One region of the Exiguobacterium sp. s125 genome, then DNA from elsewhere that is predicted to be linked to it. Evidence: riboswitches for the same ligand, from Rfam matches in the RefSeq annotation. Region 1 holds a riboswitch; the other holds the start of a gene.

Region 1 (6,162 bases):
ACGGAGAACGCAAATAGCGCTCTCCGTTTACCGTAAAAGGTGCGCTTTGCTTTATTTTTCAGATGGATGTTCCTAAGAAAAGGGCAGACTCGTCCTTTAGAACGCCATTTCATGAAAAATCGCGCGCAACAGATAAAGTTGTTCCATCAACCATTGCTTACACGCAGCAAAACCCATCTTTTACACCACCTTTTCGTTTCGATAAAGTTAGTTTACCATGTTTTGAACTGAAAATGAAATCGTTTTCAGTTACTTGAACAGTCCGGAAATCGAGTTAAAGAACTTACTTAAGCCGTCAAACAGTTTTGCAAAAAATCCTTTCGTTTCTTCGGAGGTCGCGAACGCGTGGATATCTTGCCCGGCACCCTTTAATCCGGTCTCGATTTGTCCCCAGTTCAAGTCAGCTTTCTCCATTTGACTGAACAATGACGTCAACCGCTCCATTTGGGCGTCCGACAACTGGATGTTGTTATTTTGAATGACTTGGATGATGACATTCTCGATATCGACTTTGGTTTCCGGCTTTTGTTTGGCGATCTCTGCTTTGATTTCATTCATCAGTTCGGCGACTTTGTCCGTCCCGACCGTTTTTCCGACATCGGAAGTGACCGATAACTCTTGTTGGGCTAAATCTTTTCGTTCATCCGTCAATTTAATGCCGGTCTCAGCCGACGTTTGATCGTATGCTTTCATGATCCCCGTCAAAGCAGAGGTCCCGGTGACTTTATAAGGGGAAGTGATTGTGATGTCGGCGTCCGTTACGCCTGCAGTGACGAGCGCGTTCAAGTACATGTCTTTTGTTACCCAGGTAATGTTTTCGGTCGCGACAGATAAACCGTCGCCTTTTTCAGCGAGTTCGATTTTTGCGGAAGAGTACATATTGCCGCCGAGTTGCGATTGGGGAACGTTTTTCCCTAAATATTTTTCTTCATCCGCTGCCGTGGCGATGACGGGCGTAATGCCTTCCGGCGCATTCAATCGGGCGAGTACCCAGGCTTTATCCTTTGCCCCGAGCGATTCACCAAGCGTGATGATTGTTTTATCGACGACTTGCTCTGCTGAAGCAGCAGTCGGTAGAAGTAAACTTGTCGCTAAAAGCGTCGTGGTCATGATTTTTGTTGCTTTATTCATAGTATAAATCCTCCGAGTATAGTAGGTAGTATCAGGTGCTAATTTCATTGTAAGTGACGTCTTCCAGAACGGAATCGGTCTTGAGGCGGAATGAACCGCCCACCTCGTGTCCCTAATCCTATACTACATTTCATTTAAAATCCTGATCATGTGACTGAAAAAATGATATAGTGAAGAGGAATTAAATAATGACCACTAGGGGAGTCGGTAGGCCGACTGAGACGACGAAGACGTTCGGACCCTTTGAACCTGATTAAGTTTGGACTTACGGAGGGAAGTGGCGTGAATATCTCTCTTGTTGTCTCTTCACGTCATGCCCTGTTCGTAGGGTGTGGCGTTTTTTGATTCAACAAAAGGGGGAATTAGGTTGAAATTCAGTCAAGAAATTCGGCAAGCCGCAAAAACATATTGGGACAGCAGTTTTTCCCATCCATTCGTCACAGGCATTGGTGACGGGACGTTACCGCTCGAAAAATTTCGACATTATGTCATGCAGGATGCGTATTACTTAAAACATTTCGCAAAAATTCAAGCCCGGGCCGCCTCAAAGGCAACGGATTTTGCGACGATCGCGGAACTCGCGGAACATGCGACATCGACCTATGCGGCTGAGCTATCACTCCATCAATCGTTTTTTGAACCGCTCGCTATTACGGAAGCGGATTTAGCAGCGTTCGAACCGGCACCGACTGCGTATGCCTATGTCTCACATATGCATCATGCGAGCGAGGGGACACTCGGGGAAACGATTGCAGCGATTTTACCGTGTTACTGGCTTTATTATGAAGTCGGACAACAACTGTTGACGAAGTCACCGGCGTCACCGATTTATCAACAGTGGATTGCAACATACAGCTCGGAATGGTTCGAACGGGTCGTCTTTGAACAGGTCGACCGGCTGGATGCTTTGGCGGCGCAAGCGACTGAAGCAGAACGGGAACGGATGAAACACCATTTCGTCAGAAGCTGTTATTACGAATTGATGTTTTGGGAAATGGGCTGGACGGAAGAAACGTTTGAACGTCTCTTTACACAAGTTACGCGTCAACCAAAAGTAACGAAACGATAAGTACAGCTTTAGCCGCTGTTGATCAGCGCGATCAGACGGCAGACTGCACAAAACCTGAGCAATTTTCAGCTTTCGTAAAGAAAGTCATGGCAATCGCTCAGGTTTTTTTGTTGGTGGATTACAGGCATGATGAAAATTCTGGTAAGGAAATCAGCTGTACCGTTCAATCAAATCGTTTAATTGTTGTTTGACGGCGTTTCGGTCCATCAAATCGTGGTTCGATAAGGATAGCTTCGTCATCGTCTCATCCGCACCCGCCATCTCACTGAAGAGCGAACCTAAGTCGTGGGCACGACGGTCGATTTGCAAGACGATGTCGATGCCGGTACGGTCTTGGAGCATGATGAGTTCGACTTCATCGAGTTTATGGGCGAAGTACGTATTGCGTGCCGAATACTCGAGTTCCTGGGCGATCGGTAAATCCTTCCGGTAACGCCCGGGAAGTTTTTCCGTGTCCGCTTTCTTGAGTCGGAAGCCAAGTTCTTCCATCGCTTCTAAGATAACGGATTGGAGGTCATTGGCTTGGACGATGATGGCGTCCCGGTCTGACGGATCGACCGCCTGGGCGATATCGAGACCCGTTTCAATCCATGACTTCGATTGACTGACCGAGAGCGGCGTATTGAATGGTACTTGAAGCGTAAACGGAATTTCGCGTTCGACACCTGCTTCAATCGTAAAGGCGGCTTCGTTTAGCGAAAAACGATCGAGTGTGAACGTCGTAAATGTCGTGCTGTCCCTGACTTCTTCTTTATATTGTGTATTAAACGCTAAATAAATCCGATCGATTTCTTGGTCGACATTGCCGCCTTTAATATGGACGGTTCCGTGAATCTGTCCGCCTGGCTCACAGCGTTCGCTGTCGAGTCGTGTATCGACTGTGGCGGCACCGATTCCGATTTGTGATAAAAGTTTTTTGAACATCGTTCGTTCCTCCTTTAATGATGAAGCTACCTTACTTGTCGAATAGGGTGGAATTTGCTACAGTTTCGAAAGAACAATCAGAAAAGGACGGGACTACAGTGGAATTACACCAAGTAAAAGAATTACTCACTCAAAAGCTCGAGGCTGCTGCTCTCGTGCATGCAACGATTAGTGGTCCGCGCCAAAAGTCGAATGATCTTCGAAGAATCAAACTAAAACCGATTCTATTGAAAGATACGTATGCAATCCAGTTAGAGTTTCAATATGAACGGATAATTAAACACGAAAATTTGTCGGTTGATGAATTTTTAGAACGACTCGACGGATTGATGGAGGAATTCCGTCAATTTTTATTCCGTTTCGAGACGGAAGAAGTTCAGTTCCAGTTATCCAAAAAAATGAAAGTATCGTTAAAAACAACGCAACAGTCACCCCTGCAAGCAGAACTGTCGCATAACCGTAAAAAAAGTCATCTCCTTGAAGATGGTGTCGTCGTTCCGTTTTTAGTCCGACTCGGTGTCATGACGGAAGACGGACAAGTCAAACGGCAAAAGTACGATAAATTTAAACAAATCAATCGGTTCCTGGAGTTCGTCGAAGATAGTATTTCCGCGTTACCGACAGACCGAACGTTACGGATTCTTGATTTCGGTTGTGGAAAATCGTACTTGACGTTTGCCTTGTATCATTATTTAAGTGTCGTCAAAGGCTTCGACTTGAAAGTGACCGGACTTGATCTCAAAAAAGAAGTCATCGAAGAATGTACAGCGATTGCGCGCGATCTCGACTATACGAATCTCGAGTTTCGTGTCGGGGACGTCCATGATTATAACGAAGATACAGAGGTTGACTTAATGGTGACGCTTCATGCCTGTGACGTCGCAACGGATGTTGCACTTGCCCGCGCCGTTGATTGGAATGCGTCTGTCATCTTAAGTGTCCCGTGTTGTCAAAAAGAACTCAATCGTCAACTCGACTGTTCACCACTCGACGTCATGTTGCAACACGGGCTGATTCAAGAGAAGTTCGCTTCGCTTGCGACGGATTCGATCCGTGCCGAAATCTTGACGCTCGTCGGTTACGAGACACAATTGCTTGAATTCATTGATTTAGAGCATACACCAAAAAATGTCTTGATTCGTGCGTATAAAAATGACCGTCAGCCGTCGGAAGAAAAAATTGACCGTTACGTCGCCTTCCGTGATCTACTACATGCGAAACCATATTTGGCGCAAGAATTAAGCGGCAGACTTGGACAGATTTCATCTAAACTCGTACAATAAGGAAGAGAACGAATAAGGGAGGAATTAGACCGATGGATTTCCAAATGTATTTTGAAGACGTCGTCCAGACAGCACGTAAAGAAGCGGCAGCTGCTGGTTTTGAAGAATTAACGACAGCTGAAAGCGTCGATGACGCGATGAAGCGTGAAGGATTGACACTTGTCCTTGTCAACTCAGTATGTGGATGTGCAGGTGGGATTGCTCGCCCGGCAGCTGCTTACGTCAATCGAATGGAAGGCGTGAAGCCAGATCATTTCGTAACGGTGTTTGCGGGACAAGACCGTGAAGCAACGGACCGGGCACGCGAGTACTTTGAAGGGTATCCACCTTCATCACCATCATTCGCTTTGATGCAAGATGGCAACATTCTTTCGATGGTTGAACGTTTCGACATCGAATCGTTTACTGCAGAAGAAGTTGTTGAAAAATTAGAGTCATTGATTGAAATTTACGCATAAGTGAATCAACTGGAGCCGTGTTTCTTAATTGAAACACGGCTCCAGCATGTATACAAACGCTTATGAAGAGTGAACATGCGACATCTAGGTGCGATCCATTCGCTTTTCGCGGTTCTAAAGCGATTCAAGACAGATTGCGCTCTAAACCGTCTGCATGTCTGGATTTCCTTCACGGTATTTCCTAAAGAGCGTCACGTTTCGTTGACTCCTACGGGAAAAAGTGCGTTTTTAACGCACTTTCAGAGGCAGGCAAGACCCTGCTCGTTGTCCATTAGGACCAAGGAGCAACGGCTTGCGCCTCGCCCGAGGAAAGCAACGAAAAAAACGCTTTTATCGCCCAATGGCACTTTGACTACAGTCTAGAGCCGTGTTTCTTAATTGAAACACGGTTTTAATTTGTCGTGAAAGTGAGTGTGCGCGAAAGAGATGTTTTTTTAGCAGTCCCCCTGAAGCAGAGGCCGACTTATTGAAAGAGCAATGAAAAAAGAAAGACGAATCGAATCAATAGCATCCCCTTTTTCGAGTTAGAAAGTACCCATGATTAAAATCCGAGGATAGCAATAAAAATGTAAGCGGATTCAAAAGTGGTTATTTACTCATGTTTTGTATAAAAAGAATCGATTTATGCATTATTACGAGATAATTATACTTTACAATGAATAAATATTCGTATATCCTAAAAGTAATAAATCGGATCAGAGCTATTTAGTATTGAATTAGAAAAAAACATAAGTCATACTATTGTTAAAGTTCTGACAATTGAGCGTTGGAAGGGGAATTTATTCATGAAAAAATTAGTAGCAACGGCAATGGCAGGCATTCTCGCACTTACGATGGCAGCATGTGGTGCATCAGATGATTCATCAGGCGGTTCAAGTGATGACAGTAAAGTATTAACGATGGGAACGTCAGCAGATTACTTCCCGTTTGAATACATCGATACGGCGAAAGGGGACGACATCGTTGGATTTGATGTCGCAATCGCAAAAGAAGTTACAAAAAACCTCGGTTATGATTTGAAAATTGAAGACATGGAGTTCGGTAGCTTACTCGGAGCACTCAGCTCAGGTCGGGTTGATTTTGTCATGGCAGGAATGACACCGACAGACGAGCGGAAGAAAAACGCTGATTTCACAGATGTTTACTTCGAATCAAAGAACCTCGTCATGACAAAAGACGAAGCGATTAGTTCGGAAGATGAACTGAAAGGTAAAAAAATCGGCGTCCAACTTGGATCGATTCAAGAAGGCATTGCAAAAGATCGTTATAAAGACAGCGAAGCCGTCTCGTTGAATAA
Region 2 (6,162 bases), on a different contig from region 1:
AGTTTATAGAAGATGGATGCCCGACGCTCATCGTCAATAGTGACACTACGTGTACGTACCGGAACAAAACATTCGAAGTCGCCAAGGACAAGGGATATACGGATCCTAAAATAATGGAGTTCGATACACTCGAGTCCATTTTAAGTGCTGTAGAGTCAGGAATGGGCATGAGTGTCGTACCGAAGCGGATTTTAGGTAATCGAAAAACGATGCAGGGAATCATCCAATCTGATTTACCTATGCCTGTTCGAATAGAATTCATAGTTAGCCTGAAAAGGAAACGTAGCAAAAGTCTACAGAAGTTCATTCGCTTTATAAAATCATTATCTCTGAACGTATGAGACTAAGGTATGATCATGTAACATAGAGAACAATTTAAAATTGAAATTCAAAACTAAGCATAAGAAAGGTAAGTCTTCCCCAAAAGTGAAAGTGAAATAAAAAAAAGTATGCGCCGGCGCATACTTTTTTATTTCACTTACCATAATAAACATAAAAAATTGATTTACCACGAGGAATAGCTGATGTTTAATTTAACCTTCGAAAAGAAACGAATAGTCATTAATATATCATTTATTCTTTAATTGACTGGAGTGAAGAGGTTAAAGATCATCATCACGATGTTCATAAAATATGATGAGAAAAGTTCAAGGACGGTACATGTGAATCAAAAACCTTGAATGGATAAAGAGGTTTCACGTGAAACAAGATAATATTAACTCTAATACACATTTTTTAATGAGATGATTTGATCGTTTGAAGAACGAAGTGGATTGATGGAAGGTGAATGAAAGGGTCCTCCGATTGGCTACTTGAGACATAATTCATGAGTCTTTCAGGATTACCATAAATTATGTAATAAAAAAGTGTGCGCCGGCGCACACTTTTTGGAATGAATAAGACAACAAATTGATAGAGATAAAGCGGTAGAGATTTGATCTGAAACCTCTTCAATAGAGAACGTATGATTGATATCTTCTGTGGTTTTATTCATCGTATATCAATTTTAAATTGTGTACATAAAATAAAGTTAAATTAGAATAAAAAAGGCATTTGTGTAGTTCAAATACGAAGGAGAGTTTGTTACTGACGTCAGTTCCAATCACATGCATTTCCATCGTTATCGCGGTCTAAATCATGGGGATCAACTGCCGGACCACCGGCAGCTAGATAAAAATCTTGAGAGGCTTGGGCGCTGGAAAAATCACCACAGTCGCGATCTGCTCCAGAAGGATCGTATTCAAGATCAGTTGCTACTTCTGTATCTGCTTCATCTACGTATTCCTCATCAGAGATACTCTCATCTTCATCTATCATTTCGCTACTTGCTAAAGAGGCTTTGAGTTCATCAATGTTCTCTTCTGCAGCAATGCGTTTCGTCTCTTCTTCTTTAAGTTCACTCTCTAAAGCAGCACGTTTATCTGCTTCTTCCTTGTAGCTTTCAACTGTTTGCAAACGTAATTCTTTTTCTCGTGCTAACTCCTCTTTCAATTTTTTCGTTTCTTGTTGTTGCTCTTTTAGTTTAAGTTGCGTGTCCTTTAAAGACGTTTGTAACTCCTTTGACTCTACCTTTAAAGATTCCAACATCTTTGTTTCCTTAGTAGAAGACCCGGCTTCAATTTTTTGAGGCTCATTTATTCTGTCTACCATATAGATAGAAATTGCAAAAGCAATGAATACGCCTAGCCAAACGACAAAGGTTGCGTACTTCACTGGATTTCGAAGCCTTGGTTTAAAGTAAAAGTATAGACCAATTGCTGAGATCAATAAGCCAATGAGACTCCAAAAGGTGATAGTGAAGAGTAAAAGATAGACAATAGCAATCATGATGAGAAATAATACTTTTCGGATGTTCATAAGTTCAGCTCCTTTAAAAATATTTGTATTTGTATTGTACATATTTACAAGAAAAAATAGATTAGAAATTTATAGTTCTTCTCTAAAAAATCACTTGTAACGCTCGAGTACTAATTTAAATAAAAATTTAAGCCATTACTGATCAAACATAGTTGATAGCTTTTAAAAGAATAGACTTACACCAATCAACGCGACTTAAAAATAATCAGAAAAGCTTGTATGTCGTAGTCGAGACATAAAGGAATGTTTATCAGAAAATTGGGGATGACGCGGTAGAGAAAAAAATGATTCATTACCTTGATAATGAGACAGGCTTTTAACGTATCAAAGCACTTACTCTTACGCAGTTGAGAAGAACTTCAATGCTAGTATGGTAAAGAAAATGAATCGTTGATTGATTTGGTACGTTTTTATTCAAAAAATAATAAAAGCATCAAATAGAGCACGCATGACTTTACGAAGAAACAAATCAAGTCATCAATAAGAAGAGGGAAGACGATATACTTACGGCTTAATTGGTCCCATACAATGATTACACAAGATAAGTTTTACTTATATTGCAAACATCAATGATTCGAACTTCTAGGTCACGTAATCGATCTGCAAAATCAAATCGCTCGTATATTAAGACATCATCAAAGAAAAAAATGATAATTAGGATTGTCTAGTACAAGATATGACCGTAACAAAGCAATCCGGAAAAAGTAATGAATCTATTTTTATGCTGCATATTTTTAGAAAACTATTATCGAATCAATTTCATCATCAGTGACAGGTGTTCACTAGAGCACTAAAGTGAAGGTAACTTAAATAGAATCACTAGGGGTGTTATTTAACTGAGATGAGTAGCTACTCAAACCCTTTGAACCTGAACTAGGTAGTACTAGCGTAGGGAAGTGTAAACTCTGATGAACAAGCGGAGACGATGATGTCGTTCTTTGCTATGTGATTATTTAGACGTGTGCAATAGATTTAAAGTGGTGATAGTTACTATAAAAGCAAGAATGCGGTAGAAAAGCTTATGAGTGAATTTCGTACAGAAAATGCTATTACCTTATATGCAAATGTACGAAGCAGGAAGATGTCGAGAGCATGATGCAATCCGCAACAGCACACTATGGTCAAATCGATGTTGTCGTGAATATTGAGTTAGTAGACTTCAAATTTGATCCGGTTGCTCAAAAATCGTTTATCGACTTGCAATGGAAAGATTATCAAAAGAAACTGAATGAAACATTAAAAGCGGCTTTTCACATCATCCAAAGTGTTTTGCCACAATTCATGGAACGAAACAGTGGTGGCATCATCAGAATCGGAACAAGGACATTGGATGTGATGTATTTACCTTTAATGAATGTCTTCAATTCTTTTCTCGAGAGTCCCCAGTGGTTTACGGCTTCCATATGACTTACTAAAATTTTGGCTTTTAGAGCGGCTTTGTACACCTTCTAGGAATTGATTCTGTCCTCCGTTCAAAATAAAAATCTCTGGTTTACACGTATCGATATTTTTTCACTTCCGAATACCAAACGGTATCACCTGCTACATATAAAGTTTTTTCTTTGTGATGCTGAAAGATAACGCCCATGACATTTCCCATTTTCTTTGCCATCTTTCCGTAGCCATAACGACCATCTACTTCCGTCAGTTTGACGCCTTTAAAGATCGTCGCTTGGCCTTCTTTCATGACTTCGATATTTGTAAAGCCTGTTTTTCGTGCCATATCTGCATCTTTTTTATCTTGCATTAACATTTTGATGTCTTTTGGAATTTGTTCTTTTTGCTGCTTGATCAAAGTAATCTTCATGTGTGTGGGTAATGATGACAGCGTCTACGTCATCCATAATCTTATCCACAGAGAATGGAAGGTCGACTACTGGATTTCGATCATCCCTTGTAGCGGGATCGAACGAATCAAATTCGTCCTTTTTAGAAAACATGGGATCTACTAAGAATTTTCGTCCTTTGTATCCAACTGTCACGATCGCATTTCGAATTTGTTGGACCACCACGTCCTGTTTTTTCGGTTGTAATGGATTATTGTGAAGATCCGCAAGCGGCTAATACACCGCTCAATGTGAGTGTGGTTAGAATTGCAGCTTTTTTTAATTTCGTCATTGATAAAGCACTCCTTTGTGAATAGCTGATTTTTTATTGAGTAGGTAATATCTATCCTATGAGTCGTTTGATCCCCCTTTTATTTTTGAATAGAAAAAAGCTTGATCCTGTTTATTCGCTATGAAATTTAGTATATGGTCAGTATAAGAAATCAAACAAGTATGTACTTTTTTTGCACATAATATCAGAAAGAATAGTGTTACTATGAAAACTTCAAAAGGGAATGTAGCTTATAATCAGGAAACGTTTTTTGGTTATACGCTTTCTCTTATCAATGGAAAATGGAAATTGAGGTGCAGTTATGGAAATGAAGCAGGTAGTGAATGGTTTATCTGAAATAATGGTGGAACATTGGAATACATTGAAGGAAGCTTTGTACAGTGGAGAAACAGAAGGGCTTTCATTAGAAGAAATAATTGGAAAATATACTTTTTTCAAAGTTTTTGATGATGTAGTTAATTCTATGGCATCACAATTCGAAATTTCAATTAAGGATTTAGGAAAGATTTATAGGGGCGTTGGGGTAAATGAGAAGATTGAATTAGATTTCTATCAAAGAATGATTCCTCATCTTGATTATGTGACAAATCATAATAGAATGAACCCTCCAGGTAAAGCATTTATATATTTAGGGGTAATTCCTGTTAGGAAGGGAAAATCTGAGGAAGCGGAAAAAAAGTTTATTTTAAGAACGATAGAAGCAGAACTGAGAGTTGAAAAAGGTGACTTTTATACAAGTGCGCGATTTGAATCCAATAGTGACAACAATATTTTCAATCTGGTAGGAGATTCAAGTCTGCCGATGGATATATATGATTTTGCTAGAATTTTAAAGAAAAAATCAACTGAGGAAAGAAGTCGAATTACTGCATTATTTTACTTTAACTTATTTAATAATGACCAGATATTTAAGCCTGTTCATAGTACAGAACATGATGTAAGAGCAAGGGAGTACGCCCCTTTTCAACTTTTAGCTAAATACTTTATGAGCAAAGGGTATGCAGGAATAAAATATAGAAGTACTGTACATAGAGAAGGAACGAATGTAGTAATATTCAATCCGAAAAACGTTAAATTAGTAGAATCTTCAATGGAGAAAATTGTTCGTTAAATATGAATAATTTAATTGGAAAGAAGCTGACATATAAAAGACGCCACTCTTCTTCATATTTTCAATGATCTTAAATATTTTCTGCTAAGGCATTAAATCTATATTAGTTAACATATAAGGCATTATTGGTAGTTGCATAAATAGAAGGGGAGAGAAGTTGCATTTTGACTAGCATCTACTCTCCCTTTCTGTTTGCAAAAGTGTACTTTTACGAACGCTTAAAAAGTATCTTAAAACTAAATAATTTCGTTTTATGATTTTTTTATCTATTTAATTTTTCTGGAAAAGTATTAATTACAATTTATAACATTATTTAAAAAAATGGTATAATAAAAAGAAGTGTTTAAAGGAGGCGGTCATATGAAACTAAAAAAAGTTAAAATAAACAAGTATAAAAGTTTTTTGCAAGAACAGAATGTTGATATAGAAGATAAGACTACTCGTTTAGTAGGTAAAAATGAATCAGGTAAAACTTCTTTCCTAGAAGCACTTGCTAAATTTAACTACTTCGAAGAAGATACCGAAAAGGAATTCAATGAAACTTTTGATTTTCCTAAGAATGAATTAAAAAGCTATCAGAAGAAAAAAGACCAGGTAGAGGTAGTGGAATGTACATTTGAACTTCTTCCATATCAGTTAGAGGAAATTGAAAAAGATTTAGGTAAAGGAGTTTTTCTCTCAAAAGAGATAACAGTGTCTGTTAAGTACGGTAGTAAATTAAAATCATTTGGTTATGTAAAATCTGACGAGAAAAAATTTTTGAGAAATATTTTAAAGAATTATTCTATTTATGAAGTGTCTTTGAAGGAGTTAGAAAAAACGAATAAAATAAAAGAAGCTGTTGCGTTATGTGAAGGTAATGAAGACTGCCAAGAAATTCTAGAAGAACTTAACGAAATCATAGAAAAATCAATGGAATGGAACGAACCTCTAAATGGATATATTGTATCTCAATATTTAAGAGGATGGATACCTAAGTTTTGGTACTTCGATGAGTACTACTCTATTCCTTCACGAATTAGCATTTCTAAAATGAAGGCCCAGCAAATTGATGCTACTTTTACAAAAGAAGAGTT

Evidence for each region. A riboswitch is a leader RNA that binds a small molecule or an ion and turns the genes downstream of it on or off. The one in region 1 is predicted to bind thiamine pyrophosphate.
Region 2: linked by a shared signal. The riboswitch ahead of KNQ05_RS14425 (SDR family oxidoreductase) and the one ahead of tenA (thiaminase II) in region 1 are both predicted to bind thiamine pyrophosphate.

Annotation. Positions count from the first base shown of each region.
Region 1 covers NZ_JACSMI010000002.1:286,128-292,289, forward strand. The annotation lists gene KNQ05_RS09110 (DUF1002 domain-containing protein) at 250-1,131, opposite strand; TPP riboswitch at 1,319-1,424, shown strand; gene tenA (thiaminase II) at 1,499-2,200, shown strand; gene KNQ05_RS09120 (sporulation protein) at 2,351-3,124, opposite strand; gene KNQ05_RS09125 (class I SAM-dependent methyltransferase) at 3,223-4,407, shown strand; gene KNQ05_RS09130 (BrxA/BrxB family bacilliredoxin) at 4,440-4,865, shown strand; gene KNQ05_RS09135 (transporter substrate-binding domain-containing protein) at 5,651-6,162, shown strand, end outside.
Region 2 covers NZ_JACSMI010000008.1:41,624-47,785, forward strand. The annotation lists gene KNQ05_RS14415 (LysR family transcriptional regulator substrate-binding protein) at 1-341, shown strand, start outside; gene KNQ05_RS14420 (hypothetical protein) at 1,093-1,857, opposite strand; TPP riboswitch at 2,669-2,769, shown strand; gene KNQ05_RS14425 (SDR family oxidoreductase) at 2,953-3,264, shown strand; partial or broken gene KNQ05_RS14430 (MBL fold metallo-hydrolase) at 3,171-3,869, opposite strand; gene KNQ05_RS14435 (RES family NAD+ phosphorylase) at 4,277-5,086, shown strand; gene KNQ05_RS14440 (ATP-dependent nuclease) at 5,447-6,162, shown strand, end outside.